Regions from separate parts of the Gilliamella sp. B3367 genome, predicted to be linked through region 3. Evidence: riboswitches for the same ligand, from Rfam matches in the RefSeq annotation. Region 3 holds a riboswitch; each other region holds the start of a gene.
The links. A riboswitch is a leader RNA that binds a small molecule or an ion and turns the genes downstream of it on or off. The one in region 3 is predicted to bind thiamine pyrophosphate.
Positions count from the first base shown of each region.

Region 1: it holds a riboswitch for thiamine pyrophosphate, as region 3 does, so the genes downstream of both, tenA (thiaminase II) here and thiM (hydroxyethylthiazole kinase) in region 3, are expected to answer to the same signal.
Region 2: it holds a riboswitch for thiamine pyrophosphate, as region 3 does, so the genes downstream of both, thiB (thiamine ABC transporter substrate binding subunit) here and thiM (hydroxyethylthiazole kinase) in region 3, are expected to answer to the same signal.

Region 1 is NZ_JAFNNJ010000002.1:557,297-568,411, forward strand. Features, by position in the region: gene allD (ureidoglycolate dehydrogenase) at 1-518, shown strand, start outside; gene J3U23_RS05630 (hypothetical protein) at 735-2,048, opposite strand; gene J3U23_RS05635 (hypothetical protein) at 3,210-3,623, shown strand; gene asnA (aspartate--ammonia ligase) at 3,866-4,858, shown strand; gene tenA (thiaminase II) at 4,905-5,549, opposite strand; TPP riboswitch at 5,601-5,689, opposite strand; gene J3U23_RS05650 (DUF1161 domain-containing protein) at 5,726-6,130, opposite strand; gene J3U23_RS05655 (hypothetical protein) at 6,266-6,499, opposite strand; gene J3U23_RS05660 (SemiSWEET family transporter) at 6,902-7,165, opposite strand; gene J3U23_RS05665 (PLP-dependent aminotransferase family protein) at 7,564-8,967, opposite strand; gene pdxS (pyridoxal 5'-phosphate synthase lyase subunit PdxS) at 9,077-9,961, shown strand; gene pdxT (pyridoxal 5'-phosphate synthase glutaminase subunit PdxT) at 9,961-10,542, shown strand; gene J3U23_RS05680 (GFA family protein) at 10,719-11,115, shown strand, end outside.
Region 2 is NZ_JAFNNJ010000001.1:648,606-659,720, forward strand. Features, by position in the region: gene J3U23_RS02840 (hypothetical protein) at 1-641, shown strand, start outside; gene J3U23_RS02845 (hypothetical protein) at 1,380-2,732, shown strand; gene J3U23_RS02850 (hypothetical protein) at 3,557-4,864, shown strand; gene argS (arginine--tRNA ligase) at 5,267-7,000, opposite strand; TPP riboswitch at 7,525-7,633, shown strand; gene thiB (thiamine ABC transporter substrate binding subunit) at 7,674-8,672, shown strand; gene thiP (thiamine/thiamine pyrophosphate ABC transporter permease) at 8,686-10,266, shown strand; gene thiQ (thiamine ABC transporter ATP-binding protein ThiQ) at 10,244-10,972, shown strand.
Region 3 is NZ_JAFNNJ010000003.1:211,399-222,513, forward strand. Features, by position in the region: gene J3U23_RS06880 (M20 aminoacylase family protein) at 1-91, opposite strand, end outside; gene J3U23_RS06885 (heavy-metal-associated domain-containing protein) at 520-726, shown strand; gene thiD (bifunctional hydroxymethylpyrimidine kinase/phosphomethylpyrimidine kinase) at 923-1,735, opposite strand; gene thiE (thiamine phosphate synthase) at 1,747-2,388, opposite strand; gene thiM (hydroxyethylthiazole kinase) at 2,388-3,173, opposite strand; TPP riboswitch at 3,226-3,327, opposite strand; gene trkA (Trk system potassium transporter TrkA) at 3,382-4,743, opposite strand; gene trpS (tryptophan--tRNA ligase) at 4,858-5,853, opposite strand; gene J3U23_RS06915 (phosphoglycolate phosphatase) at 5,877-6,572, opposite strand; gene rpe (ribulose-phosphate 3-epimerase) at 6,565-7,242, opposite strand; gene J3U23_RS06925 (Dam family site-specific DNA-(adenine-N6)-methyltransferase) at 7,282-8,100, opposite strand; gene J3U23_RS06930 (SPOR domain-containing protein) at 8,110-8,919, opposite strand; gene aroK (shikimate kinase AroK) at 8,980-9,501, opposite strand; gene gutQ (arabinose-5-phosphate isomerase GutQ) at 9,690-10,652, opposite strand; gene J3U23_RS06945 (LysE family transporter) at 10,823-11,115, opposite strand, start outside.

The DNA of each region.
Region 1 (11,115 bases), on a different contig from region 3:
CTGTCCAAGCTTGGGGAAAAGTCTTATACGCCAGATCAAAAGGCGCCTCCATTCCCCCAACATGGGCGGTTGATGAACATGGTGAACCAACAACCGATCCCCACAAAGTAAACGCTCTACTACCAATAGCCGATGCCAAAGGTTATGGACTAATGATGATGGTCGATGTACTTTCAGGCATATTACTTGGCTTACCATTTGGTAAAAACGTTTCATCAATGTATGCGGATTTATCCCAAGGGCGCAACCTTGGTCATCTGCATATTGTGATCAACCCACAATACTTTGTTGGACTCGAAATCTTTAAACAAACCATGTCAGCTATGCTTGACCAACTAAAACAAACCAAACCAGCCAAAGGCAATAGTGAAATCTTCTTTCCAGGCGAAAGAAGCAAAAAACGTGAAGCCGATTACTTAAAAAATGGCATAGAGATAGTTGATGATATCTATAATTATTTAATTAGTGATGATATTCATTACAATCGTTATGATCATAAAAATAAATTTGCCGAATAATATCAAGGTTTCAAAAACCCCGCTCCTCAACTTTTTTTGCGATAAAATCGCATCAAAAATAAACCCGCCAAGGCGGGTAACTCAAACATCGCTAAGCCACAAAATCGCTTTTTTTATGGCTAAACGACGTTGACTCTTAGCTTACTTTTAATCACCTAATACTATTTTTTATCACCCCCGCCCCCGCCCTAAGGATTAAGGACGAAGAAATAAAAACTAAGGATGGGAGCAAAGGCCGTAGTAGTTGTTGTAGGTGTGGTTCCAAATCATGTTACCGTTATAAGCGCTCACGAGAAACTGCCTAATACCATTCGGGTCACTAGTCCAGTACCAATCGAGGCTGAAGCCAACGCCTGAATAATCATACACTCGTCCCCACTCAGTGAAAAAACCAGCATCTATATGACGCATAAAATGATTACTAGGTGAGGAAGGGGTGGCGCTAGGTACGACTACATCTGTACGAACAGCGTTGGTTAAATCCCTTACGCTAGGCATTCGATAACCAAGACTATTACACCAAGATAAGGTATTAGGATAAGTGTAAGCGTTAGTACCACGGTTGACGAACCACTGCTTCAAAGTAAAACCATATTTGACGACTGGAGTACCATTAGTATCACGACCGACCAACTCGAAGGTCTGAGGCAAAGTAGGTGTAGAAATAGGACTAGGAGTGGTTGAACTATGCTGGGATGGGGTAGCGTAAGGACCAGTTAAAGTAACACCTACGCTTGTAGCAGTAGGATTAGACATAGTAGCAGTGATACCTCCATGAGAAACAGGAGACCAAGACAATGGCTGACTACTACCGGTAATGAGTAAATCAAAGTACAATCCATTAGCACCAGTTGTAGGAAAGTTTCTACCGTAAAGTGACGGGTCAGTTGACTGAGGGATAAAACCATTAGAGGGGTCCCACATCGAAGCTGGACCAGCAAAACCAGATGCACCGTAAGTCAAATTAGGTCTGGCAAAACAAACCACAGGCGAAGCCTGAGGATTGACGTAATAAGTCTCACTACGAGCACTGAAAGTACTACGATTAGGAAAACCATAACGAGTAGATAATGTACCGTCAGTACTAGATAACTTAATCCTATAAGGTGCGTTACAAATTGTTAACACGGAATTACGTGATACAGACTGATTGTTTTTATCGACGATAGATAAACTTAAAGAACCTGTAGCAGTAACGCCAGAATCTCCATCATCATCACCCCAATAATTATTAGGAGGACCGATAAGTGTACTTAAATCGACTGAATTAATATCAGTAGGGACGAACATACGAATATCAGCAAAACTCTGACCCTCAACCGGCAAGGAGATTGGTGCTGAAGAAGATGAAGTATTGGTTGAAGGCGTGTAATTAGTTCCGTTAGATAGCGTAATCCCAAGCAGACCGTTAGTATCAACTGCACGAGTACGACCACCATCGAAAGTCAAATACGGCACATTACCCTGTATCGCATTCCTAGTTGTCTGTGATGTCAATGCGTGACCCGAAAAAGGAAGAAAAAGAACCACGAAAAAAACAATCTGCCGGGATAATTTGGAAAAGCCGAAGGATCGAAAACAGGATCTGAAAGAGGATCCGGAAAACGATCGGAAAAAAGATCGAGAAGAGGATCGCGGGAGCGATCGCGCGAAATTTCGCAGAATTTCACTTGATTGCGTGGAAAAATAAGTTTTAGTGAAAAATTTAAACTGGGTGTTGGACTTAGACGAATTTAAAAGATAGGTTGGCCATGTTGCCTGTTGCCTGTTGAAAATTATAATACATTTTAGACTACCCTGTCAAGTAATTTTTTGATTAATTTACAATTTTATTCTTTTCTGTCAAATTTTAGCCTATTAGCTAAAACCGTGTAAAAAGTATAGTGATTGGAAAAACACGATGCAACACTTTTTTTCGCTCATTTACGTTAACTTTTGTAAATTTAATCTAAAAATGATCTAAGTTATAATTGGTTATCTATTGTTTTAATTAAGTATATCATCATTACAAATCTTTATAATTAGAGCGATTGATCCTGAAAATTTTATTTTAGGGCTTAAAACAAGAATTTTGATCATTTAATAATTTTTAAGTGAAATTTAGAACCTCAAAAACCCCGCTCCTCAACTTTTTTTGACGGAAAAAAGAGTTTCTAAAAAGCACCATAGTTAGAGCGGAATTACTTATCTGAGACAACATTGCAAAGCAGAATTTAGCCCCCCCAAATCCCGCTCCTCAACTTTTTTTGACGGAAAAAAAGTTTCTAAAAAGCACCATAGTTAGAGCGGAATTATTTATCTGAGGCAACATTAAAAAGCAGAATTTAGAACCCCAAAACCCCCGTTCCTCAACTTTTTCTGCGATAGAAACCTCAAAAATAAACCCGCGGGTAATTCAAACGTCGCTAAGCCGCTTAATCGCTTATTATGATTTCTTCGACTATTTAATTTTTAAATACATATCCTCTCCCTTTACGAAAGGATTTTATGCAATAACTTATTTGATCATATTTCATCCATTCGTAAGTCTGAATTTTTTCTAAATGATAGTTATGATCTTTTACTACATTTCTATTTTAATTAGTTTTTGTTCGTTTTATAATCAATCCCCTCAACTTCTTACAATCTTCGATTTTTAATAAAAACAATGTGTTAATTAAGAGTAAATTTTCAACGCAAGGGAGTATTAACATGAATGATGGGTTAAAACTAGAAAAAATAAAAGCCTTATTTGAAAAACTTGAATTACCCGATTTTAATAGCTCATCAATAATTTATGGTTCTATCCACCCAAAACTTTGGAGATTTGCACTTTTTCAGGGCGCAGCCGCTTTTGATATTAAACACTACCTTATTTATTTTAATTCCGATGAAATTATTTTAATTGGCTTAACTCTCGGTGCAGATTTAACGAATGATGTTATTCGAATCCCAATGACGTCAATTTCAAATTTCAAGTTCAAGAAAGGCTGGATTACCAGCAAATTTGAATTTACTATGGCTGGAAACAAAAGGTATCCATTTATAGTACCTAATTTTGTGTTCATCGCAAAATGGCAAAAGCCAAATTTAACCCATATTGTTTCCACCTATTTTAATCAATAATTAACTCAATTATCTTTTACCTATATGATGAAGCATAATTACCTAATATATTGTATTATTGGGTAATTTAATTTCATTTTTTACGTTTAATGTGTGATGTAGTCCTTGCCCGCATCGGGAATCTGTGAATTTAATTATAGTGCTTAGCGTTTTATAAAAAGTCCGTATATGTTCTAACTTGCATATTTCTGTTTTCTAGTTTAATTTATCGTCACTAACCCATTCACTTTTTGAGATGAGACATGACGATATCATTTAAAGAGCAGCAACAACGGATCAATTTTGTTAAACAATTTTTTGCTGAGCAATTAGCTAATAATTTATCACTAATTGAAGTTCAAGCCCCACTTTTGAGTCAAATTGGTGATGGTGTTCAGGATAATTTATCTGGGACTGAGAAGGCGGTTCAGGTTAATATTAAGAGTATTCCTGATGCGCAATTTGAAGTGGTTCATTCACTCGCTAAATGGAAACGCAAAATCTTGAGCCAACATAATTTTCCAGTTGGTGAAGGTATTTATACCAATATGAAAGCACTTCGCCCTGATGAAGATAAGCTCTCCCCTATTCATTCTGTTTATGTCGATCAATGGGATTGGGAAAAAGTGATTCGTCCTGAAGATCGCAATCTAGCTTATTTAAAACAGACGGTAGAGAAGATTTATAGTGCTATTAAGGCTACAGAAAAAGTGGTTTCAGAAAAATATCATCTTTCTTGTTTTTTACCAGAGTCGATCACTTTTATGGATAGTGAGCAGTTATTAAAACGTTATCCTAATTTGTCACCAAAAGAGCGCGAAAACGCGATTACTAAAGAGTTAGGCGCAGTATTTTTAATCGGTATTGGTGGTGATTTGTCAAATAAAGAAAAACACGATGTGCGCGCCCCTGATTATGATGATTGGAGTAGCGATAATGAGATGGGTTCTAAAGGATTAAATGGTGATATTTTAGTTTGGAATCCAGTTTTAAATAGTGGTTTTGAAATTTCGTCAATGGGTATTCGCGTCGATCCTGAGACGTTAAAGCGTCAATTAAAATTAACCAATAATGAAGATCGTCTGCAATATGCTTGGCATAAGGCATTAGCTAATGGTGATTTTTTACAGACAATTGGTGGAGGGATTGGACAATCTCGACTAACTATGTTGCTTTTACAACAACATCATATTGGGCAAGTCCAAGCAAGTGTTTGGGATGATGTAACCAAGCAAAACTATCAACAACTTTTATAATTCATGCTCAGCATGTTTTATCTAAAATGGTAAAACATGCTGTTTACTAGTCACTTTTATCCAATGCCATTTGCCAAAAATTTATTTCCAATTGCGTCGCTTGCTTAAATATTTGGCTTAATTGTTTAAATCGGTTTTCACTGATATTAAGTAATTGTCCTTCTATCCAAGCAATTTCTTTTTGTACTGCTTGTTGAAACTCCTTACTAGCATACATCTCAATCCAAGAGCGATATGGGTTGTTTTCGTCCCAACCTTGAATCCAATTGGCAATCATGCCATACCCAATTAAACAGGGCGCCATCGCTATGTGTATATCTAATATATCGCCGTGTAATCCTATATCAAGCACATAACGTGTATAATCGCTATTGGCTTTGGCTTCCTTTAATGTGCTTAGTTCATATTCAGATATCTGCCATTTTTTGCAATATTCAATATGCAGATCGAGTTCAACTTCAACAATGATTTTTAAACTCTCTAATGATTGACGAATTTGAGCAATGTCGTGACTTTTATATACTGCAAGTCCCCAAGCTCGGGAAAAGTTGATTAAAAAAAGATAATCTTGTTTCAGGTAGTATTGAAAACAGGTTAAGTCTAATGTGCCTTTTCCTAATTGTTGAACAAAATCATGTTGAATATAGTGTTTCCACTCGCTTGATTCAATCAGTGAGTTAAATGATGGCATAATGACTCCTTTTTGACAAATTCGCTATAAGGAGTTAAACAGATTTCTATAATAGACGTGTTTTAAACTCCCTTCGTCGGTATTAACCGAATCAGGTTCAACGGGTATAATCTCAGCCTATAGCACCCCGGTTAAACAAATTATAAAATTTATAAAATGGTTACTTAAATTTCCGTTTATTCTGCTTTTTGTTCAGTTTCCTGAGATTCTGTAGAAGTCGGCTCTGGAGTTTGAACTTTTTCTACTGGTGCCGAAGCTGGCGTTTGAACTGGAGCGTTACTAGGGCTGTAGCACTCGACGGGTTGTGGTGTGATTTCAACAGGTGTTTCAGGCTCATCTTTAACTGATTTTGATGATGGTGTACGAATATAAACAATGCTTTGTTTACCTCGATCACATGATCCTACGATTTTACCTTCAATATTTTGTTCATCTTGAGGAACAAGTTTTAATTGGAAGCTATTTTCATTAACACCGTTATTTTTAATTTTTTCGGCGATATTTGCACTAATTTCGTCACAATTGGACGCAGATGCAATAACTGGGAGACCTAATAATAACACTACTGCTAACTTTTTCATGATCTTTCCTTAAGATTATCGAGTAACTGATGCATTATAAAACGATTGTTTAAACTGTCCATATCGTTTTGAATAACGCTGCAAATAAATTTTATCAATAGATTTGAAAAAGCTAGCTTAGTATAGATTTTTTAGTTAATTCTGCTCTTGGTGTTGGTTTTCAAGTAATTTTAATTTATCTAGAACCCATGAGCGAATATCGGATAGTTCGGCTTCAGATAATTGATTTACAAAGTCTCTTTTTGCGTGGAGTTGTTTGCGATCTTCTTCAGTCAAAACCACACCTTTTAAATTTAATAATACCTCTTTACGGTACATTGAGTAGATAAAATCTTTTATCAAATCATCGGAAAGATTAATATCAGCCATGGTGATTTCCTTATTTTATAAAACTCATTTGTTAATCATCAAATTTAGTTAATCTTTGTATAAATAACATTCTGATAGATTTTGAAGATGAATCCAGCCTAAAAAATAGGCTGACTTTTACTATAGTCTAATCACTATTAGATAACAATAGTAAATCGATAAATTAGATTAATCGATTAAATTATTCACTTTATTATTTGATAAGTATTTAACAAACCTGTTGATAACTCCATAACAATATAATAATTAATAAGTTATATGCAAGGTTAATTTTTAATCTTCTCTGATTTCTCAATTTTTGAGTAACAATTATCTAGCCTATTTCACAAAAATTGTGATTATAAAAAAATACAGCATATATTATGCTGTATAAAGAAAATATAAGGGAGTTAAAACAAGAATTTATAAAGCAGTAATAAACGCGGTTAAACCAAATAATACTCCTGGAAAATTAGCTATTGCAATTGGCCAATCCTTTTTTTGTCGTAATAAGCCATAACAGACCCATAATGAGCAGTTAATTGCTGCCGCTAAAGGTTGAGTTGGATTAGCTTTAAATCCATGAAGATTGTCGATAATTTGTGGGATATACGATACGTACATTCCTAATGATGCAAGTGTTGCGATAACACCCAAATAGTGAAAAGCTTTTGGAGAAAGATTCAAAATCAGCCTACCTGCTTATATATGAAAGGAGCAAATAATCTAACATATATAACAAGTGAGTTAAATATTGGTGCAGCGTGGTTTCAGATAATATTTTGTAAATAAAATGATAAGATTTTTTATGTGAATCTATTTTAAGTAATCGGATATGGTTTTTAATAATAAATGTTATTGCTACGAATGCCTTATATCAAACGCAAATTGTTATATCATATAATGTAGCTAATAAGGCATAAAAACCGCGATTTTTGATAGTTTTGTGATTATTTAGCTGAGATTCAATCCAATAATGAGATTTGAAGTTTACCGATTAACCCTACCTTGTTTGTCTGGGCCGTTATGATCTATTTATTAACGCCAAATACCTGTTAGAACAATCAATAAAAACTTAGTTCGCTTTATCTCATCAAATCTTTTGCAAAATGACCATAACTTAAACGTATAGCGCCAACTCGATCCCCAAAGTCAGTGCCTTGTGAAACAATTATATGCTTTGCTAGTAATTGATTTAAAATAGCCAACTCCTGCGCCTGACTGCTAACGGGCAAATGGGCATATAGATGAAAACCGCCTGTGGGTATCTGGTAATTGATGTCACCTTTAAAATAGTCATCAAGCCAATCTATTAGTTGGTTAGCCTTCTGTTTTAATTGCTGGCGTAACCATTCTTGATGGGATTGGTAGTGATGAGTCAAATATTCTTCAGCTAAAAGTTGCGGTAATATACTTAATCCTGAGTCAATGTGATGCCTTATATTGGCTAGTTTTTCGATAATTTCTTTCGGTGCAATCATCCAACCAATACGTATGTTGCGACCAATATATTTGGATAATGATCCTAAATAGATAACTTGATTACTGGTATCATATTTTTTTATCGGGTCGATATGACTCTTTTGATCAAAAGCTAACCCACTATAAGCATCATCCTCAACAATACCAATACACTGCTTTCGACAAAATGCCAATATCTGTTTTTTTCGATGATTACTCATCACACATCCCGTTGGATTTTGAAATATTGGATTTAGAAATAACCATTTAATTTGCCGTTCTAAACTGACTTTTTGTAAACTCTCTAAGGTTATCCCTTCAGCATCACACTCAATACCATATAACCGCAAGCCTGCTGCTTGAAATAGTGGTAATGAATAGAAATATGAAGGTGATTCAATGCCTATTGCATCGCCAGGTTTTAATAATCCTTGAGTAATTAAAAAGAGGGATTGCTGCGTTCCTGAGGTTATTAAAATTTGATCGGTATCAACCATCATACCAAATTGGTTCAACATATAATTGGCGATCTGCACTTTGAGTGTAGGTAGACCCAATTGCAATATGTCGCTTTGCTTTTCATAAGCAACCATTTCATGAGAGGTGATATTGGGTAACATTAATTTGGGCATCATATGAGTTGGTAAATCACCATTAGCCAAATCACAGATGTTCGCCATTTGCTGACGAGTCTGAAATACTTTTTGTTGATATACACTTTTGCGATTTTGATAGAAATGGGCTGGCAGTCGCCAGTTAATGGTGGAGTAAGCTTGAAGCCCCCATTTTTGATCATTAATGAAGGTTCCACTACCCTGCTTACGAACCAATACATTACGTTCAGTTAAGATATCTAGCGCATGGACAATAGTTGAGCGGTTAACGTGCAGATTTTTAGCCAACTCTCGCTCTGATGGTAATCTCTCACCCGCTATTAATACCCCTTGTTCAATGTAGTTTTCAATCAACTGGATCACTTTTTTAAATAGTGCTCCGTCAAAAGCCGCTAATTTTTGTTTATTCCACATCGTCTATCAGTTTTTTGATTTATGCATAATTGGATGGGTTAATTATAGTCCAATTGGCTGTTTATTGAAGCAATTTTATTTTGAATAATACTTTATTTAATTAGGAGCAATCATGAAAACAGGTACACAAACAGTAAAACGTGGCATGGCACAGATGCAAAAAGGCGGTGTGATTATGGATGTAGTTAATGCCGAACAAGCAAAAATTGCTGAGCAAGCAGGTGCAGTGGCTGTAATGGCTTTAGAACGTGTTCCCTCTGATATACGCGCTGCTGGAGGCGTAGCACGAATGGCTGATCCAACAATCGTTGAAGAAGTGATGAAAGCAGTTACCATACCTGTTATGGCAAAAGCGCGAATCGGTCATATCGTTGAGGCACGCATTTTGGAGTCCATGGGCGTAGATTATATTGATGAAAGCGAAGTGCTGACACCAGCGGATGAACAATATCATTTATTGAAAGATGAATTTACCGTACCTTTTGTTTGTGGTTGTCGTGACTTAGGCGAAGCACTGCGTCGAATTGGTGAAGGTGCTTCGATGCTACGCACCAAAGGTGAACCAGGAACAGGTAATATTGTAGAAGCAGTAAGGCATATGCGCCGAGTAAATGAACAAATTCGTTTAGTTGTTGGTAAATCAAAAGATGAGTTGATGACATTTGCTAAAGAGATTGGTGCACCTTATGAGTTGATATTACAAATCAAACAACTGGGTAAACTACCGGTTGTTAATTTTGCTGCTGGTGGCATTGCTACGCCTGCTGATGCTGCATTGATGATGCAACTTGGTGCCGATGGTGTGTTTGTTGGTTCAGGTATTTTTAAATCGCAAAATCCGGAAAAATTCGCTAAAGCAATCGTTCAAGCAACAACTTATTTTGACGATTATCCAAGATTAGCTGAACTTTCAAAAGGATTAGGTGAAGCGATGAAAGGTATAGAAATCAGCAAATTAAGCGAATCTGAAAGAATGCAGGAGCGAGGTTGGTAATGAGCTCAAAAGCAAATAAAACCATTGGTGTGCTTAATTTACAAGGCGCAGTGACTGAACATTTAAATATGCTTGCAACTATTGATTTAGTCATCCCAATTGCAGTAAAAAAGGCCGAGGAATTGCGTCAAGTTGATGGTTTAATTATTCCGGGTGGTGAATCAACTGCAATAAGTCGTTTAATTCGGCAAAATGGCTTATTTGAACCAATCCAAGAGTTTGCCAAGCAAGGTAAAGGGATTTTTGGTACCTGCGCGGGTTTGGTGCTTTGCGGTAATGAAACAAGCCATAGCGAAGTTGAACAACTGGGTTTGATGGATATTGTGGTTGAACGTAATGGATTTGGTCGGCAAATTGCTAGCTTTGAGACGATGTTAGATATTGCACCTATTGGCCAGCAAGTTCCAGCTGTTTTTATCCGAGCGCCCTATATTGCTAGGGCGGGCAAGCAAGTCACACAACTTGCTTTTATTGATAATCATTGCGTAATGGCAGAGCAAGATAATATTTTAGTCTGCTCATTCCATGCCGAACTAACGACCGATAACCGCATAATGCGCTATTTTATTGAAAAATGCTGACTGTTTTTCTCTTATATAAAAAGATATTCGATTATAGGCACTAATTATTGGTGCTTTTTTTCCTCAAAAACCCCGCTCCTCAACTTTTTTTATCTATTTTTTAAATTACTTGTAACTTATTTTTATCTGTCTTTATAATGTGTTAACAAATGATAAATAAAAAAGGTAAATAAATTATGATGACAGGAAGTTGTTTATGTGGCGAGGTTGTCTATCAACTAAATAATGAGATTAAAACAATTGTGTATTGTCATTGCTCGCGTTGTCGCAAACAAACTGGTTCGGCTTTTAATGCTGCAACAGCCATTAACAAGGAAGATTTAACTTTTATTAAGGGCGAAGAAAAGATAAAAATTTTTTCATGCTCAGGCGTTAATCGCCATTTTTGTGGTCAATGTGGTTCACACCTTTTTTCTAGTCGTGATAATGATAATCATAGTTATCGATTACGTATTGGCCTAATTAATGAACCAATTAATGCGGAAAAACGTATTCATATTTATACCGGTTCAAAAGCGAATTGGGATATTATTTGTGATGGTTATCCTGAATTCGAAGAAGGAATCCCCCCAA
Region 2 (11,115 bases), on a different contig from region 3:
CTACAACTGGCGCTAATGGATTGTACTTTGATTTAGATATTATTGGTGTAAGTCAGCCATTGTCTTGGTCTTCTGTTTCTCGTGGAGGTATCACAGTTACAATGTCTAATCCTACTACTACAAGCGTACGCGTTACTTTAACGGGTCCTTACGCTACCACATCCCAACATAGTTCATCCAATCCTGGTCCTATTTCTAAACCTACTTTGCCTCAGACCTTCGAGTTGGTCGGTAGTGATACTAATGGTACTCCTGTTGTTAAATATGGTTTTACTTTGAAGCAGTGGTTCGTCCACCGTAGTTCTAAGGAGGACACTTATCCTAATACCTTATCTTGGTGTAATAGTCTTGGTTATCGAATGCCTAGCGTAAAGGATTTAACCAACGCAGTTCGTACAGATGTAGTCGTACCTAGTGCCACCCCTTCCTCACCTGGTAATTGGTACATGCGTCATATAGGTTCTGGCTTTTTCACTGAGTGGGGTCGTATGTCTGATTACTCTGGCGTTGGCTTCAGGCACTCTTGGTACTGGACTATTGACCCGAATGGTAGTAACCAGTTTATCGTGGGCACGGGCAACGGGGGCTTGAGTTGGACCCACAGCGTCAACTTCAGCTACGGACTTTGCTCCCATCCTTAGTTTTTATTCCTTCGTTCTTAATCCTTAGGGCGGGGGTGGTAGTGATAAAAAATAGTATTAGGTGATTAAAAGTAAGCTACGAGTCAACGTCGTTTAGCCATAAAAAGCGATTTTGTGGCTAAGCGACGCTACAATTACCCGCCTCGGCGGGTTTATTTTTTAGGTATTTTATCGCAAAAAAAGTTGAGGAGCGGGGTTTTTGAAGTTTTAAATTTCACTTAAAAAGTTTTAAATGATCAAACTTACTAAATTTCTAATTCAAATCCCTAAAATAAAATTTTCGAGGATCTTTAATCATTTTTTGAAGATTTGTAATAATATCTTCAATTAAAACAAGAGTTAATCAATTATTTTTCAGATCTTTTTTAGATCTTTTTTAGATCCTATTTACAAAAGTTAATGTAAATGAGCGAAAAAAAGTGTTGCAACGTGTTTTTCCAATCACTATACTTTTTACGCGGTTTAGCTACGAGGCTAAAACGCAGCTTAGAAGTGTAAAATTTCAAATAAATCAAAAAACTACTTGACAGGATTGTCGCACATGTTTTATAATTTTCAACAGGCAACAGGCAACAGGCAACTTGGCCAACCTATAATTTAAATTCGTCTAAGTTCAGCTTCCGACATCTATTTTATACCGATACTTATTTTTCCGCGCAATTCTACGGAATTCTGCGCATTATCGCGCGATCCTTTTTTCGATCCTTCTCTCAATTATCCCGGCAGATTGTTTTTTTTGTGGCTCTTTTTCTTCCTTTTTCGGGGCACGCATTAACTTCACAGACAACTAGGAATGCGATACAGGGTAGTGCGCCGTATTTAACTTTCGACGGTGGTCGTACTCGTGTTGTTGATGCTAACGGTCTGCTTGGGATTACACTATCTGATGGTACACAATATACGCCTTTAAACAATCCTTCATCTTCTTCAACACCAATCGTCTTGCCAGACGAGGGGCAGAGTTTTGCTGATATTGGTATGTTGGTTCCTACTAATGCTAATTCAGTCGTTTTAAGTACGCTTATCGATCCACCTTATAATTATTGGGGTGATGATGATGGTGATGGAGACATTTCAGCTACCGGTTCTTTAAGTTTATCTATCGTCGATAAAAACGGCCGTGCAGTATCTCGTAATGCAGTACCAGAAATTTGTAAGGCACCTTATCAGGTAAAATTAAGCAGTACAGATGTGACATTAGCCACACGTTATGGTGTTCCTAGTAGTAGTAGTTTCAGCGCAAGTAATGCGACCTATTATATTTATCCTAATGCATCACCAATGATATGTTTTGCTAGGCCTAACTTAATGTATGGCAAGCTTGGTGATAATGAGGAATATCTATCTGATGATTATGCTGGTCCTGTTTCGATTTGGGACCCGGATAATGGTTTTCTTCCTCAGTCAACTTCCTCATCATCTTATGGTTTAAACTTTCCAACTACTGGTGCTCGTGGTTTGTACTTTGATTTAGTTATTGGTGGTGGAGCTTCGTTGTCTTGGTCACCGGTTTCTCTTGGTGGAATTACTGCTACAATGACAAATTCCCCAATTAATTCAGGAGCGGTGCGCGTTACTTTAACCGGTCCTTTCGCCACTGAATCCCAAATCAATTCTAGTAATCCAGGTCTTATACCAAAGCCATCTTTACCCCAAACTTTTGAGTTAGTTGGTCGTGATAGTAGAGGTAATGCAGTTGTTAAATATGGTTTTACGTTAAGAAAGTGGTTTGTCCTGCGTGGTTCTAGGGAAGACTCTCATTATGATAATTTATCTTGGTGTAATAGTCTTGGTTATCGAATGCCTCGTGTCAAGGATTTAACCAATGCAGTTCGTACAGATGCAGTCATACCTAGCGCCACTCCTTCCTCCCCTGATAATCATTACCAGCGTCGTATTGGTGCTGGTTTTATTACGGAGTGGGGTAATCTATACGATTACCCAGAATTTGGTATTGGTACAGTCCGCTACATGTGGTTCTGGACTGATGACAAGGTTGGACCTAGTCCGGTTGTCGTGATCGAAGACGGTGCTGTGGTCTGGGGAGGTTCCTTCAACGTGGCCTCTCACGAGCTTTGCGTCTATCCTTAGTTAATTTCTTCGTCCTTCACCTTAATTCTTAGAACAGGGGGGGAAAAGATAAAATTAAGTTATTAAAAGTAAGTTAGGAGCTAACGTCGTTGAGTTATAAAATAGCGATTTTGTGACTTAGCAATGTTTGAATTACCCGCCTCGGCGGGTTTATTTTTGAGGCGATTTTATCGCAAAAAAAGTTGAGGAGCGGGGTTTTTGAAGTTTTAAATTTCACTTAAAAATTATTAAATGCTCAAAATCACTAAATTTCTAATTCAAAGCCCTAAAATAAAATTTTTAAGGATCAATCGCTCTAATTTTAAAGATTTGTAATTGAAATATATTTAATTAAAACAAAATTTAACCGGTTAACTTTCAGGTCCTTTTTAGATCGAATTTACAAAAGTTAACGTAAATGAGCGAAAAAAAGTGTTGCATCGTGTTTTTCCAATCACTATACTTTTTACACGGTTTTAGCTACAAGGCTAAAATTTGACAGAAAAGTATAAAATTGTAAATTAATCAAAAAATTACTTGACAGGATAGTCTAAAATGCAATATAATTTTCAACAGCCAACAGCCAACAGCCAACCTGCCAAACCTATCTTTTAAATTCGTCTAAGTTCAACTCCTATCTTAAATTTTTCACTGAAACTTATTTTTCCACGCAATCAAGTGAAATTCTGCGAATTTTCGCGCGATCGCTTCCGCGATCCTCTTCTCGATCTTTTTTCCGGTCGTTTTCCGGATCCTCTTTCAGATCCTGTTTTCGATCTTTTCCCAAATTATCCCGGCAGATTGTTTTTTCCGCGGCTTTTTTTCTTCCTTTCTCGGGTCACGCATTGACATCACAGACAACTAGGAATGCGATACAGGGTAGCCCACCTTATTTGACTTTCGATGGAGGTCGTACACGTGTTGTTGATGCTAACGGTCTGCTTGGGATTACGCTATCTGATGGTACACATTATACGCCTTCTACCAATTCATCATCTTCTTCAAGACCTATCGTCTTGCCGGTTGAGGGTCAGAGTTTTGCTGATATTCGTATGTTCGTTCCTACTGATACTAACTCAGTCGATTTAAGTTCTCTTATCGGTCCTCCTAATAATTATTGGGGGGATGATGATGGTGATTCTGGCGTTACTGCTACTGGTCGTTTAAGTTTATCTATTGTCGATAAAAACAATCGGCCTGTATCACGTAATACTGTTTTAACGACATGTACTGATTCTGCACCTTATAGAGTTACGTTATCCAGTACTAACGGTACATTATCAACTCGTTACGGATTTCCTAATCGTAGTACTTTCAGTGCCCGTAGTGAGACTTATTACGTCAATCCAAAGTCTGGTACCTCAGTTTGTGCTAAAGTTAATTTTGCCAAACCTAATTTAAAAAATGGTAAGCGTGGTGATTCTACTTATAACTCTCGTTGGGATTTTGCTGGTCCGGTTTCGATGTGGGACCCTGCTAATGGTTTTCTCACTCAGTCAACTGACCCGTTATCTTACCGTTTAAACTTTCCTACAACTGGCGCTGATGGATTGTACTTTGATTTACTCATTTCTGATAGTAGTCAGCCATTGTCTTGGTCTCCTGTTTCTCATGGAGGTATCACTGCTACTATGTCTAATCCTACTGCTACAAGCGTACGCGTTACTTTAACGGGTCCTTACGCTACCGAATCCCAACAGGCTTCATCCTATCCTGATCGTATTTCCACTCCATCTTTGCCTCAGACCTTCGAGTTGGTCGGTCGTGACAATAATGGTATTCCTGTTGTTAAATATGGTTTTACTTTGAAGCAGTGGTTCGTCAACCGTGCTATGGTGCGCAATTATTCTGATACCTTATCTTGGTGTAATCGTCTTGGTTATCAACATCTGCCTAGCAGACGTGATTTAACTAATGCATATTGGGAGGATGTAGCCAATCCTACTTTCTTATCTGATAATCATTACATACGTCGTATAGGTTCTGGTTTTTTCTCGGAGTGGGGTAAAATGGATGATTATTCAGGCGTTGGCTTCAACTACTATTGGTACTTGACTAGCGACTCGTATTATAGAGCCCAACATGTCGTGACCACACAGGACGGTTATGTGGATTGGCAGTACTCCGGCTACGGTCTTTGCGTCTATCCTTAGCTCTTATTCCTTCGTCCTTAATCCTTAGAGCCGGGGTTAGGGGTGAGGAAAAAAGTATTAAGCAATTAAAAGCAAGCTAAGAGCCAACGTCGTTTAGCCATAAAAATCGATTTTGTGGCTTAGCGACGTTTGAATTACCAGCGGGTTTATTTTTTTATTACAAAAAAAGTTGAGGAGCGGGGTTTTTGAGGTTCTAAATCCTAATTTTTAATATTGTTTTATATGAATAATCCAGCTTTAAGCTGTGGTGTTTAGTTGTGTTTTTATATCAAAAAGTTGAGGATTTTTTGGGGATAAATTTGGTTTTATAAAACTCCCCTCAATTTTAAACGCTGAAATTTTTAAGATGTTTTTAAGTGGAGATATACCACCGATATTGAACAATATCGGTGGCTGGTTTTGTTACATTTTTTCAACCGTTTTAATACCAAGCATATCTAAACCGGTTTTAAGGGTTTTTGCCGTTAAAGATGCCAGTTTTAGACGGCTATGTTTTAAGTCTTCATTTTCGGCTGCCAAAATTGGGCAGTGCTCATAGAAGCTAGAAAATAGGGTGGCGATATCATACAAATAGGCGCATAGCACATGCGGTGTGCCTTCTACAGCAACGGTTGAAACGGTTTCATCAAATTGAATTAATCGAATTGCTAATGTTCGCTCTTTGTCCGTGCCTAAATTGATATTACCAGTTAAGCTATCTTCGTTGATATTTGATTTTCTAAACACCGACAGTACGCGTGTATAGGCATATTGTAGATATGGTGCAGTATTGCCTTCAAATGACAACATGTTATCCCAATCAAAAACATAATCGGTGGTACGATTTTTGGATAGGTCGGCATATTTCACTGCGCCAATCGCCACAGCATCAATCACTTTGGCAAGTTCTGTTGGTGAAAGATCGGCATTTTTACTTTTAATGAGTGCTTCTGCACGCTCTGTTGCTTCGTCAAGCAGGTCGTTTAATTTTACGGTATCACCTGAACGAGTTTTAAACGGCTTGCCGTCTTTACCTAACATCATACCAAACATGTGGTGTTCAAGTTTTAAGGATTCTGGTACATATTTCGCTTTATGCACGATATCCCAAACTTGTTCTAGATGTTGGTGTTGACGTGAATCGGTATAATATAAAATACGTTCAGCATGAAGTGTTTCGTAACGATATTTTACACAGGCAATGTCGGTTGTTGCATAAAGATAGCCACCATCACGTTTTTGGATAATAACGCCCATTGGTTCGCCTTCTTTATTTTTATATTCATCTAGAAATACGACGATGGCACCGTCACTTTCAACCGCTAATTTTTTCTGTTTTAGATCGGCAACAATGCCTGGTAGCATACTGTTATAGATGCTTTCGCCCATTGTATCTTCAACCGATAAGGTGACATTAAGGCGTTTATATGTGGCAATGTTTTGTGTCATGGTGATATCCACCAGTTTTCGCCACATTTCACGGCAATATTGGTCACCACCTTGAAGTTTTACGACATAATTACGGGCTTTTTCGGCAAAGGCTTCGTCTTCGTCGTAATGTTTTTTAGCTGCGCGATAGAACGATTCTAAATCTGAAAGTTCCATATCGTTGGCATGTTCGTTTTCCATTTTTTCAAGATAGGCGATTAACATCCCAAATTGGGTTCCCCAATCACCAACATGGTTGGCACGGATAACATTATGACCAAGAAAGCTTAATACTCGGACACTAGCATCACCAATAATGGTTGAGCGTAAATGGCCGACGTGCATCTCTTTTGCTACGTTTGGTGCAGAGTAATCAACCACAATAGTTTGTGGTTTGGCTGGTAAAGTAATATTCAGTTTATCACTATTTAGCGCGACTTCGTTTTGTTCAGCAATCCAACTATCTTTTAAAAAGATATTAATAAAACCAGGACCGGCGATCTCGATTTTATCGGCAATATCATCAATATCAAGATGTTGTAAAACTTTTTCAGCTAATGCTCGTGGTGGCATTCCCAATTTTTTAGCGGTAGACATGATACCATTTGCTTGGTAGTCACCAAATTGGGCTTTAGCTGATTGCTTGATTAAAGCGTCGCAGTTTTTATCAGCACCCGCCATAATCATTGCTTGAGAAACACGTTGTGTTAATAGTTGTTGAATATTCACACTGAACCTAATCGATTAAAATAAAATGCCCAATATAATACTGATAAATTGATAAATTGTCACTGTGGGATTAGTTAAGGACAAGTAAATAGCAGATTCTTTTATAAACGAAAATTTTTTTATTTAGATGTAATCTATCAACTCAATTATAAAATAGATAAAAAAATAAAGAGAAAACAGGTGCCGAAATTTATTTAACTACCTGATTATCAATATCCTTTTGCTCTTTTCAACGTTGGTGTTTGCTCAAGGCCATCTGCAACAACTCAGATTCACAATTGACAAAATACTATGATAATCATGGTGAAAATATCTTTTTGAATGAATATGCAAAACTCACTCACTCCTTAAATAAGCAATAAATCGATTTTCCGATTACAAATGGGGCTAGGCGGGAATTTTATAAAGAATAGATCTATCAGTTTGATCAAGCGCAGTTACTCTCTTCCAAAATCGTAGATAAGTTTGCAGGCAACCGTTGAAGGTAACTATTTACAATTATACCTTCACCCTCTAAACTAATGTCGTTCTCAACGGGGTGCCCTAGTGGGCTGAGAGTGTCAGATTGACTGACATAACTCGTCGAACCTGAACTGGATAATGCCAGCGGAGGGATTTGAGTTATTATATCTGCTCAAACCTTTTGTCTTTTACCTATTTCTTTGGAGGCAAAATGTTTTGTAAAAACTTTTTACTACCTGTTATTTTTTTATTTTCACTTTTTAGCCCATTAGCCAATGCAGAACTGCCTACTTTGACGGTTTATAGCTATAATTCATTTATGTCACAATGGGGACCCGGCGAGGCAATCAAAAAAGGGTTTGAAGCCCAATGCAATTGCCAACTTGAGGTTGTGACATTAGGTGATGCTGTGTCGGTTTTAAATCGTATTCGCCTTGAAGGCGATAAAACGAATGCGGATGTTATTTTAGGGTTAGATAACAACCTATTAGAGCAAGCCAAACAAGCGAATATTCTTATTCCTCATCAAATCGCTAAACCCGACAATCTTAACACCAATTGGTGGGATGATAGTTTTATGCCTTATGATTTTGGTTATTTTGCTTTTATCTACAATAATAACAAAGTCAAAAATCCACCTCATTCTTTACATGAACTGGTTGAAAATAAAGCCGGTTGGAAAATCATCTACCAAGATCCAAGAACCAGTACACCAGGACTCGGTTTACTATTTTGGGTAAAAAAAGTTTATGGAGATAAAGCAGCAGAAGCGTGGCAACAAATCGCTAAAAATACGGTGACGGTCACCAAAGGTTGGAGCGAAGCTTATGGTATGTTTTTAAAAGGCGAAGCGGATTTTGTACTTAGTTACAGTACATCGCCAGTGGCACATATCATTAATGAAAACGAGCATCACTACGAAGCAGCTATTTTTGATGAAGGGCACTATCGTCAAGTTGAAGTAGCCGGAATTATTAAATACAGTCAAGAAATTGACCTAGCGCGCCAATTTTTACGTTATTTGCTGACACCTGAAGTCCAACACCAATTTGCTGAGAAAAATGTGATGTATCCGATTATCAAAACGGATCTACCTAATGCCTTTGCGCAAATTAATTCGGTCAATAAATCGTTAGAATTTGAGCCAGCAGAGATTGAAAAACATCAAAAAGCTTGGATTCGAGAATGGCAATCGGCAATTAGTAAATAGATCCGTATCGCCAATGTTGAAATTTAAATCGTTATTACCCGGAATGAGTGCGGCGAGCTTAATACTCATCATTTTAAGCTCGGCACTTATTGCTATTTGGCGATTTGCCTTAGAGTCAGGAAATTTGACGATTTATCTTGATAGTTATGTGCTTCATATTGTTTGGATCACTTTTTATCAAGCTTTGTTATCGACAATACTTTCGCTGGCATCAGCAATATTAATGGCTAAGGCGCTCTCCTTTATTGATTTTAAAGGTAAAAAGTTACTGATAAAAATAATGCCAATTACCTTTATTTTACCCGCTTTGGTGGTTGTGACAGGGTTGTTGTCGGTATATGGGCAACAAGGTTTACTGGCTTACATTTGCCAAGTACTGCATATCCCATTTTCATTTCCTATTTATGGCTTGCAAGGTATTTTGTTGGCGCATGTTTTTTTGAATTTTCCTTATGCTTGTGTGCTCTTTTACAAAACATTAAACAGTGTTGCGATAGAACAAAGACAGTTAGCGGCACAACTTAATTTTTCAACATTTACCTATTTTAAATTACTTGAATGGCCGTTACTTCGTAGACAAATATTGCCTATGGCAGCACTTATTTTTATGCTCTGTTTTTCGAGTTTTGCCATAGTGCTTGCATTGGGTGGTGGTCCAAAATACACCACGCTGGAAGTGGCTATTTATCAAGCGGTGCGAGACTTTGATCTATTACAAGCCGCATTACTATCTTGCGTGCAGTTGGTTTGCTGTATTGTTTTTATCAGCTTGATGCAGAAAATAAATAGAAATGATAGAAAGCTGAGTGTTAAATTTAGTCACTCCAACTATCAATTACCGATAACCAATTGGTTAAAAATGATTAGTATGATAATTATCGTAATAGGGGGATTATTTATATTGTCCCCGATGATTACTATACTTTTTCAAGGTTTCTATTTTTTCCAAATCTCATTACTCACATCGATGTTGCAACAAGCCTTACTCTATTCAATCCTTATTGCTATAGGTTCGGCTATGATAGCGATATTACTTGGGTTACTTTTGCTATGGACCAATTGCCGACTATTGATTAACCAACAACGTCAATTAAGTAATCGGCTTATGATGGTTGCCTCCTTGATATTAGCTATACCAAACATGGTATTAGCATCGGGATTGTTTTTATTGTTATTCGGTTTTAGTCATAACACTGTTTTTATCTGCTTATTAATTATGGTTTGTAATGGGTTAATGGCGCTACCTTTCATCCTTAAAAATTTAGCTACGCCGATGTATGATATTACGGCTCGCTATTGGCAATTAACCCAAACCCTTAATATCAATGGTTTAACGCATTTTTATTTGGTCGATTTTAAGGGGTTAAAAAGTCTTATGTTGATGAGTTTTGCCCTTGCTGCCATATTGTCATTGGGCGATTTTGGGGTAATAGCTCTGTTTGGCGGGCAGTCGGTAACCACGTTACCTTATTATTTATATCAACAGATATCGCATTATCATTATCAAGAAAGTATCGTGACAGCCGCGATATTATTACTTTTATCTTTTAGTTTATTGGTTGTGATGGATTATGATCGAACTTCAAAAAATTGAATATCAATATGACAACTTCAACATGCACTTTACGCTAAATATTGCTGCTAAAGAACGGGTTGTTATTGTCGGTCCAAGTGGCGCGGGCAAAAGTACATTACTTAGCTTGATTGCGGGGTTCATCTTTCCTAAATCAGGACAAATCATCTTAAATAACCAAAATGTCACAACAACGTTACCCGGTCAACGCCCGGTATCGATGCTATTTCAACAAAATAACTTATTTAGCCATCTAACGGTTGAACAAAATATTGCTTTAGGCATTAAGCCGACATTAAAACTGAGTCGAGCTGAACAAACGACTATTAATGATATACTGGTTCGTGTCGGGCTGGAAGGCTTTAACCATCGCTATCCCGAACAGCTATCGGGTGGTCAACGGCAACGCGTGGCTTTGGCTCGCTGTCTTATACAACATCGTCCTATATTATTATTAGATGAGCCATTTTCTGCTCTTGACCAAGCTCTGCGCTTTGAAATGTTGGCATTGGTGAATCAGGTTTGTAGTGAATTTAATCTGACCTTAATGATGGTATCGCATTATCTGGATGAGTCACTTAGCCATTTTTCCCGCTGTGTGGTTATTGAAAATGGAAACGTCATATTTAATGCAGAACCAAAACAGCTAGCTGAAAATCAAGAGATAGCTAAATTGTTAGGGATAAGTTATTATTCAGAATTAGAATCCTCCGTAAAAAAAAGTTGAGGAACGGGGTTTTTGGGGTCTAAATTCTGTTTTGAAATATTGCCTCAAATAAGTAATTCCGCTTTAAACTATGGCGCTTTTTAGTGGCCGTTTTTTCCATCAAAAAAGTTGAGGAGCGGGGTTTTTGAGGTTCTAAATTCTGT
Region 3 (11,115 bases):
CAAAACCTAACTCAGGATGTTTATGAATCTGATGTCGAATATCAACAAATTCTTGTTCTGTTTTTCTAATCGTTTCCATAATATGCTGCATTTTAGGCTCCTAATTAACCTGAATATCGTTTATGAGAAAAAATAAAAATGGAACTATACATCTAAGTTAAAATTATATTTAAAAAAAAAAACTAACTTTATTATCAAAACCACATAGATGAATAAATATACAATCTAATTTTGTATAAGTCGATTATTTCTGTTATTCAATTTTTATTCTTGAAGGATAATCTTGCTTATTTTTCTTGGCACGATGGTTTATTTGAGTATAAAGGAGCAGAAACGCTCAATCATTACGATTTATTAATAACAGATATAAATCTTATAAATTTTCATTATTCTGAGGTGTTTTTTTTGTAGGCTTATTGGCGTAATATAATCACTATACTTTATATGGCAGGCAAATTTATTTTAATTATAGATGTTCCAACGTTGCACTAGATGAATTATAGATAACAAAAGGGGATAATGATGAAATTAATCGTCGATAATATGAGTTGTCAACATTGTGTTAAAACCATTACTAAAGCAATTAATGATATTGATCCTAAAGCTAAAGTGACCGTTGATTTAGCGAAGCATGAGGTTGATATAGAAGGTGGTACTATCTCACAAGAAGCTGCAATTCAAGCCGTTAATCAAGTGGGGTTTGAGTTTGTGGGTATTTCGTATTAAGGCAATACTATTTACAATTTCTCATTTTAAACGATTAAGACAATCGCTTAAATACTAGATAATACAAATATCCAATAGCCTCTATTTGACTAGATAATGCACTAAAAAAGTTTTCATATACTTCATTGGCACGGATTGTCGATGAAGTATATAGCTGTTGAAAATAGCGTTTGCCGAAAATACCACATTTAGCTTTCTAGCCTTTTCCTGCGGTGTCCCACCATTGATAAAAATGGTGAGTAGGTCCAATTCCTTTACCAATTTTCAAATTATCTGCATTTTCAATGGCACCTTGTAGGTATTTTTTTGCTTGTTTAACGGCTTCTTCTAACTCATATTTTGGTAGTAATGCTGCAATAGCTGCCGATAATGTGCAACCTGTACCATGAGTGTTTTTAGTTTGGATACGTGGTGATGCCATTCTGATGATCTTTGTTGGCGTGATTAGATAATCAGGACTTTCTTGACTTGGCAAATGCCCTCCTTTCATTAATACTGCCTGACAGCCTGATTTGAGTAGCTCATAACCCTGTTGTTGCATTTCATCTTCGTTTTGTGCCTCATGACAATCAAGTAATGCTGCTGCTTCTGGAAGGTTAGGGGTGATGATGGTGGCGAATGGTAATAGCAATTCTCGAATAGCGGTAATGGCATCATTTCTCAATAAAGGATGCCCCCCTTTGGCTATCATTACCGTATCAAGAACAATATTGGCAATAGGATTATTGCTTAATAGATGATTAACTGTGGTTACAATCTCTTTATTCATCAGCATACCGATTTTAACGCTATCAATATGGATATCTTGATAAAGTGTGTTAAATTGAGCCTCAATAAATTCGGGTGGCACCGGGTATATGCTATTAACACCTTGTGTACTTTGTGCGGTTAAAGCAGTAATGACTGACATCCCATAAGCGCCAAGCGCTGAAAAGGCCTTTAAATCGGCCTGAATACCTGCACCGCCACTAGGATCGCTACCAGCTATAGTTAATGAAACTGTTGTCATGGTTTAATTTCCTATCTTGCTTGTCTTATTTTTCTAATCAAATCAGATGTGGCCTTAGCAATATCTCCTTGCCCGCAAATTGCGGATACAACGGCAATACCTTCAATGCCAGTTTGAATCACTTCAGTTAAATTGTTTACACCGATACCACCGATCGCAACGGCAGGGCATTGTTTTGCTTTAACAAGTTCAGTCAATTGGGCGATGCCTATTGCTTCTGCTGCATCTTTTTTGGTGGGGGTTGGATAGATAGGGCCAATACCTAGATAATCGACTAGTTGCCAAGGAACGCGCTCAAGTTGCGAATAATTAGAGACTGAAAGCCCTATCCATTTATCTTCTCCAATTAATCGTCGTGCAACTTCGACAGGTAGATCGCTTTGTCCAACATGAACACCATCGGCATCGACAGCTAAAGCTATATCAATATGATCATTAATCAATAGTGGAACTTGAGTGTCGATTAATACTTCTTTTAAAGCTTGGGCGGCTTTATACCAATTTCTACCTGAATATTCTTGTTCTGAACGTAATTGAACGGCAGTAACACCATTTTCAACTGCAAACTTAGTGGTATTAACCATACCATTTATGCCATCACAAAGTACTGGGTCAAGTACTAAATAGAGTGTTAAATCAAGTTGCTTCTTCATCAAAAATCCTTATTTGTGGTGAAAAGAGAAAGTTGGTCAATAATTGACATAGCAAAAGTACCTAGCCCTTGCTGTTTATTAGCGAGTTCCCCCGCTTTTTTCATCATAAAGCAGGCTGAAGCAGTAGCCTTTAAATGATCTTCAGAACTTGCAATCAATGCTGCCACAATCGCAGATAATGAACAACCAGTACCAGTTACTTGTGTTAGCGCGATATCACCCCCAACAATGCTATAAACCTGCTCACCATCTATGACATAATCGGTCTCACCTGTTATTGCAACAATGGTTTGATATTTCTTGGCTAATAGCATTGCCGCATTTAATGCAGAATCAGTAGAATCCAGTCCATCAGGCCCTTTTGATGATGATTGTTGACCACTTAATGCTAGAATTTCTGAAGCATTTCCTCGAATAACTGTCGGTTTAAATTTTAATAATTGCTTAGCAATTTCAGTACGATATTTCAATGCTGCTCCAACTGCGACAGGATCTAATACCCAAGGAGTTTGATTAGCTTTTGCGGCGGCTAGTAACATGCTTTTAGCGCTGTGACTATTGATCGTGCCAATATTAATTAACAAACCATTTGCAATGGCAACAAAGTCCTCAACTTCTTGCTCAGCTACCACCATCGCTGGTGAAGCCCCAATCGCCAAAAGAACGTTAGCAGTGTAATTTTGTACCACATCATTGGTAATACAATGGATTAAAGGTCGCTTCTGATGAACTTGCCCAATAAAAGGAATGGCATCCTGATTTGAAAATAATTTAATGACCGACATATTCTTTCCTTATCTAATAAATAATATTAAGGGAAGAATGTGTCAAAAGCGGTAATTAAGACAGAGACTTCCCTACGCTGGCATGATCCAGATCAGGTTCAACGGGTAAATTCTCAGTTTTTTGCTCTAACAAAAAACACCCCGAGTCTAAATAACAAATTTGGATAAAATTGAATCTATTATGAACTGAGTTTAAAAATTAAACAAGTTATTGTAATAATCTTTCTATATCACTAATGGCGCGTCTATCCGGTAAGAAAATTATTAAATGATCGCCATCTTCAATCATTAAATCCGTATTTACTATAATTACATCTTCACCACGAACCACAGCACCAATCGTAGCACCTGAAGGTAATTTTAAACTGTTGATATTTTTACCGACTAATTTTGAATTTTCGGCTTCACCACGAGCAACTACTTCGACAATTTCTGATTCACCTTGGCGTAATGAGACAACTTTAACTACACCTGTTTGCCTAACATGGCTTAGTAGTTCTGAAATAGTGGCATGTTGTGGTGAAATCGCGATATCAATAACACTATCGTTAATCAATTCTAAGTAGGCTTGTCGCTGGATAAGAACGATGACTTTTTTTGCCCCCATTCTTTTTGCCAGCATAGATGACATAATATTGGCTTCATCATCGCTAGTGACCGCCACAAACAGATCGGTTAACTCGACTTGCTCTTGCGATAATAATTCTTGGTCTGATGATTCACCATGTAACACGGTGGTATTAACTAACTGCTCAGCTATTAATTCAGCTTTTTCTGCATTACGTTCAATCAACTTAACTTGATAATCATTCTCTAAACGTTTAGCTAAAGCAATGGCAACGCCACCACCACCGCTAATAATAATACGTTTATAAGGTTTTTCTAGCCGTTGTAGTTCACTGGTTACAGCTTTAATGTTAAGAGGAGGGGTAATAAAATAAACCATGTCTCCAGCTTCAATTAAAGTCGAACCTATTGGGCGAATAAAACGATTTTGACGATAAATAGCAACAACACGCGCTTCGACATGTGGTAAATGCTCTTTAAGTTCGGATAGTTCGCTCCCCACTAACGCACCACCGTAATAAGCGGTTACAGCAACCAAACAGACACGATTATCATAAAACGAAGCAAACTGTAGAGCACCAGGATATTGAACTAATTGGCTAATATGATTTGTAATTAAGTTTTCAGGAGCAATAATATGATCGATGTTGATACAATCTTTATTGAAGAATGGGTATCTTTCATCGTTATATTCAGGAGCACGGATTCTAGCAACTTTTTGTGGAATATTAAACATCACATGCCCAATCTGACAAGCCATCATATTTACTTCATCAGAATTGGTAACGGCAACTAACATATCGGCTGATTCCGCGCCAGCACTCTCTAATACTTGTGGGTAAGATGATTTACCGCAAATGACTTGTAAATCAAAACGCTCTTGCAAAGATTGCAATTTATCATGATCTTCATCAACGACAGTCACATCGTTCTGCTTTTCAGTTACTAGATATTCAGCAAGTGCACTACCAGTTTGGCCTGCACCAAGAATGATAATTTTCATAATAAACCTATTATAATCAAAAGGCCTCAAGCTAACTCATTATTAGAACAATAGAGCTCATATCAATTAAAGCCGTTTGATATTGTTTAGTAATAATCGCAATCTTATTTTAGATTATACAAAACCGATTGCGTCATAAACCTTCTTCAACGTAGGCTCTGCTTTAGCGCGAGCTTTTTGTGCTCCTTCTTGCATAATTGAAAGAAGATAATTTTCATCATCTCGATATTGATGATATTTTGCTTGTAAACCGGTTAACATCTCGATAACTTGATTTGCCACCTCGGTTTTTAGATGACCATACATTTTGCCTTCAAACTCTTTTTCAAGTTCAGCAATCGGCTTACCTGTAATACCTGTCAAAATATCTAACAGATTTGAAACACCGGCTTTGTTTTTTGAATCATAACGTACAACAGGTGGTTCGTCTGAATCGGTCATTGCCCGTTTAATCTTCTTCTCGACATCTTTCGGATTCTCAAGTAAACCAATAACATTGTTACGATTCTCATCTGATTTAGACATCTTTTTGGTTGGATCTTGTAAAGACATCACACGAGCACCTACTTTAGAAATAAACGGCTCAGGAACAGTAAAAATATCGCCATAAAGTGCATTAAAACGCATAGCGATATCACGTGATAACTCGAGATGTTGTTTCTGGTCATCACCTACAGGAACTAAATTAGCTTGATATAACAAAATATCAGCAGCCATTAATACTGGATAATCAAATAGCCCGGCGTTAATATTTTCAGAGTGACGAGATGACTTATCTTTAAACTGCGTCATACGGCTCAGTTCACCAAAATAAGTATAACAGTTCAACGCCCAACCTAATTCAGCGTGAGCTGGTACTTGTGATTGAACAAAAATAGTACTTTTTTGTGGATCGATACCACAGGCCAAATAAAGCGCTAACGTATCAAGTGTTGCTTTTCGCAACTTATTAGGATCTTGACGGACCGTGATCGCATGTTGATTGACAATACAATAAACGCAATCATATTCATTTTGCAAAGACACCCAATTCTTCAAAGCCCCTAAATAGTTGCCTAATGTTAGTTCTCCTGATGGCTGAGCGCCACTAAATACAATTGGTTTACTCATAATTTATTCCTAATTTATACTCATTATTTTTTTGCATCAGCCTTTGGCTGAGGTAATAAGGTTAAAATATCTTTAAAATCATCAAATAAAAAATCAGGCTTGCTAGATGCAATCGACACCCCATAATTATAACCATAACTTAATGCTACAGTCGGGCAATTAGCATTTTTAGCAGCAGTAATATCATTCTTTGAATCACCAACAAACAGCAACTGATCACTAAACAATCCAAAGGTTGCCATGACTTGATAAAGTGGGGCAGGGTGTGGTTTCAACTTAATCACATCACCACCACCAAGTACCAATGAAAAGTATTCTTTAATACCTAATGACGTCAATAAAGCAGGTAAAAATTGTGCAGGTTTATTGGTAACTAAAGCTAAGGGATAATGATTTTCATAAAGCGTTTTTAAGGTTTCTTTAACATGCGGGAATAGCGTTGTTTGCTCATCCATAACCTTATCATAATGATGATTAAACAACTGTTTCGCTTTATTGAAATCCTCTTTAGACGGATTGCGACCAATCACGTTGAATACGCGTTCGAGCATGACATCAATGCCATTACCGACCATGTTTTTTACTTGTTCATTAGTAACGGTGGGTAACTCCAAATCTGCTAACATCTTTTGTGCAGCTAAGGCAAGGCCAGGCACACTATCGACTAAAGTTCCATCTAAATCGAAAGCAATAGCTTGAATATCATTTAACTTAGCCATGGTTAACACCTTCTAATTCTTTACGCATTGCATCAATTACGGCTTTATAATCCGGTTGACCAAATATTGCCGAACCAGCAACAAACATATCAGCACCCGCTCTGGCAATTTCAGCGATATTATCAACTTTAACACCACCATCAATTTCTAAACGAATCTTTCTGCCAGACTCAATAATGCGCTGTTTAACTTGTTGCAATTTTTTTAGAGTACTTGGTATAAATGATTGTCCACCAAAACCTGGATTAACGCTCATTAATAAAATAATGTCGACTTTATCCATCACATAATCCAAATAATCTAACGGCGTTGCAGGATTAAGTACAATTCCTGCACTGCAACCATGATCTTTAATTAATTGCAAAGAACGATCAAGGTGAATAGTAGCTTCAGGGTGAATAGAGATATTAGTTGCGCCAGCTTTGGCAAATGAGGTAATTAAATCTTCAACCGGCGAAACCATCAAATGAACATCAATCGGAGCCTTAATACCATAGTCACGAAGAGCCTTACAAAACATACTACCCATCGTCAAATTTGGTACAAAATGGTTATCCATTACATCAAAATGGACAACATCGGCACCAGCGTCTAATACTTTCTGCGTATCTTCTCCAAGTCGAGCAAAATCAGCGGATAATATTGATGGTGCAATAATAAACTCTTTCATAACATACCTCTACTAATAAAACCTTATACATAAAATAGGTTATTTTTGGTACAAGGCTAATATTTCATCAATTTTTTTGCGTCCTTCGCCAGCACAGCTAATTGAGCGTCGCATTTCTGCACGGTAAAGATGGCGCGCTTTACTATATAACGTTCTGGTATACTCTGTATCGTGATTTGATAGTAGTACAGGAATATTTTTTTTATAAGCAATTTTTTCAGCTAATTGTGACAATCGCTTATGTTCTTCAAAACCAAAATTATTGGAATAATAAGCCGTAAAACCGATAGATTCATTTGGAGAAAGATAAGGCGGATCACAATAAATGACAGAATTGCGTTTTGCCATTTTCATTGCTTCATGATAAGGAGTACAGATAAACTCAGCTTTTTGTGCTTTTTGAGCAAAATAGTAGAGCTCCTTCTCAGGAAAATAGATAGTTTTGTAACGTCCAAAGGGTACATTAAAAAGCCCGCTATTATTATAGCGACATAAACCGTTATAACAGTGGCGATTCAAATAGACAAACAAAAGCGATCGTAGATATTGATCTTTACTATAATTAAAGACATCTCGTAGCTGATAAAAAGCCTCAGCTTGATTATTCTGATGATTAAATAATAGTTTAAGATCATTAATAAACTTATCAGGATTGGATTGTAATAACCTAAATAACGCAATTAGATCATGATTGATATCAGCTAAAATATAACTTTTAAAGTTTGTGTTTAAAAAAACAGAACCAGCGCCTACAAAGGGCTCAATGAGTTGGTCCCCTTCTGGTAGATATTGTTTAATTGTGTCCACAAGCTCATATTTTCCTCCAGCCCATTTTAAAAAGGCTCGTTGCTTCTTCAAAGGAAACTCCTATTTTGCTGATTTTTCTTTATTAATTGTTTCGCCAGATTTAATCCAAGGCTTATCTTTTTGTAGTGCACTTGGTAAAGATTTGATCGCTTTTCTGGCTTCGTCAGCAGAATCATATGTACCTTTAACTAAGATATACCATTTAACATTATTTCGTTTGGTTTCATAAATTTGATAATTAGTAAGATTATGTTCTTTAACCAATCTTTTCAAACCATCAACTGAACTAGAAGAACTAAGTTGAATTGAAAACTGATCATTCTTAATTTTGGCAATCGAAGTTGAATTATTACCTGTTATTACACTATTATTTGAGTTAGAAACAGTAGGATTGCCTCTATCTGGATTTATTGGTTTATTTAAATTAGTTGATGAACCACTAGTATTTTGAGTTGTACTGTTACCCGTTGGTTGCAGCTCTGGTCTAGAACCCGATGTTGACTGTGTTGATGCTGGAGGTTGACTAACCCCATTATCGTGCTCATTAACATTACTATTAATTGGGGCTGGTGGCACAGGTGCAGAATTTTGTTGACCTTGCGCTAACGCCCCACTATCGCCACTAATTGTTGAATCAGGCGTTTGCGTCGACGAAACACCATTGACTTCAGGAGGAGTCAGTATGGTTGTTTTTTTTGATGGACGAGATATCACAAAGCAAACCAACAAGACAATAATAGCTAAAGCTAATCCCATAATAATCAATTTTTTCTTCGAATAATGCTGAAAAAAAGTTGATATACTAAAAGAAGGCGTAGAAGACTTACTTGATTGTTCTGGTATATAACGATCATCTTTATCTACACGCATATTAACTCCTTTCAAATGGTTTATTGCCTCATGGCCAGCCGAATTTAAAAAATTGAAATTTTAAATTTGTTCTATTTTTTCAATAATATATCCAGCAACACCTTTGGCACTTTGCTCATCAGTTTTAATCGTAATATCAGCGATCTCTTCGTAAAGTGGATCACGCTCTTCGGCTAATTCTTCGTAAAGTTCACGGGGAGTATTGCCACCTTGTAATAAAGGACGACGCTTATCTTTCTGGGTTCTTGCCATCTGTTTTTCTATTGTAGTTTCTAAATAAACTACAATACCGCGAGCTGATAAACGGTTACGTGTCTCTTTAGATAAAATCGAACCACCACCAGTAGCAAGAACTATACCTTGTTTTTCAGTCAACTCATTAATGACTTTCTCTTCTCTGGCTCGGAATCCGTCTTCACCTTCTAAGTCAAAAATCCATGCAATATCAGCACCTGTACGTTTCTCGATCTCTTGGTCAGAATCAAAAAATTCCATACCTAACTGTTGTGCAATTTGTCGGCCTATTGTGCTTTTTCCTGCCCCCATAGGGCCAATTAGAAAGATATTTCGCTTTTCTGCCATTGTAGTTTCATCATCTATTAATTTTGGTTAAAATTTACAACACAATATCAATTTATAATGACTTAAATAACTCATCATTTCGGTATTGAATTGTGTAACTTACTTGGATCTCCGTCTAACGACAAAAATTTAGGTCGGTAATTATCTCAATAGATAGCCCCATTTTGCAACAGGTATTTATTAATCGATTAACTAATACCTGCTTGATGCAGATCATGAATATTCAGCGCACCAACCAATTCGCCGTGATTATTTACCACAGGTGCAGCAGTAATATTATGATCATTAAATGATTTTAAAGCTTCGACCGCTTTCCAAGTTTCAGGTATTTGATGTCCTGGACTTGTCATTACATCGACAATATTATCTTGTAATGTACCATGTTTTAGTAACAAACGGCGTAAATCGCCATCTGTAAAAACGCCAACTATTTTATTATCATCTTGGCATATTGCAACTAACCCCACACCAGTACGACTTAATTCTAACATGGCATCAAGTACTGTTGCTGATTGTGGTACTCTAGGAATTAAATCACCCTTACGCATAATATCTTTTACATGATTTAATAGTTTAGCGCCTAAACTGCCAGCTGGATGTGAACGAGCAAAATCTTCTTCCTTAAATCCACGAGCTCGCATAACGGCAATTGCCAGCGCATCGCCCATCATTAACGTATTAGTTGAGCTTGAGGTTGGAGCTAATCCCATTGGACACGCTTCCTTTTCGATTGAAATGTCCAGCACTGCTTGCGCAGCTAATGCTAATGGGGAATCAAGTCCACCTGTTATGGCAATAACTGGAATATTCATTGCTGCAAGAATGGGTAAAATAAATTGAAATTCCTTAGCTCGTCCTGAATAAGAAATCAAAATCACGACATCATTCTCGGTCACCATTCCTAAATCACCGTGTAATGCTTCAGATGGATGCATAAAAAATGCTGGGCTACCAGTACTGGCTAATGATGCTGCGATCTTTTTACCAATATGACCAGATTTACCAATGCCTGACACTACAACTTTGCCTTTTGTTGACAAAATTAACTGACAAGCCTTAACAAAACTCTCACCAAGCCGAGCTGGCAGCTTCTGTGCCTCATGAAGCTCAAGTTCAAGTAATTCTCGACCATATTGTAATAATTTTTCCATTTTTAGCCACTCATCAAATTAAAACTAAAAAATATATATTGATTAAATTATTAATAGTCTAGCAATTAACTATTCAATATTCAAAAGCCTTTTAGAATAAAAAGATAAGAAATAATTGAGGAGCGCACTTTTTGGAATAAAAAATGTTGAGGAACGGGGTTTTTAAAGCTTTAGAATCCTAATCCAACTTTCACTCCAAGCACGATTAATATCACGCCTAACAACTTATCAATAATCACCTGTAACTTAAAATAACGACGTTGGACAATTTGGGTTTGGAAGACGAATACTACCATCGGCCACCAAATTGCAGCTTCAAGCCAGATTATAAAAGCAACTACCAGTTTATCTACCATCGTTGAGCTGGCATTAAGTAGTTGAGTAAAGATAGCTAGAAAAAACAGCGTGGCTTTTGGATTAAGTAAATTACACAATAGCCCTTGCATAAACGCAGCTTTGGCTG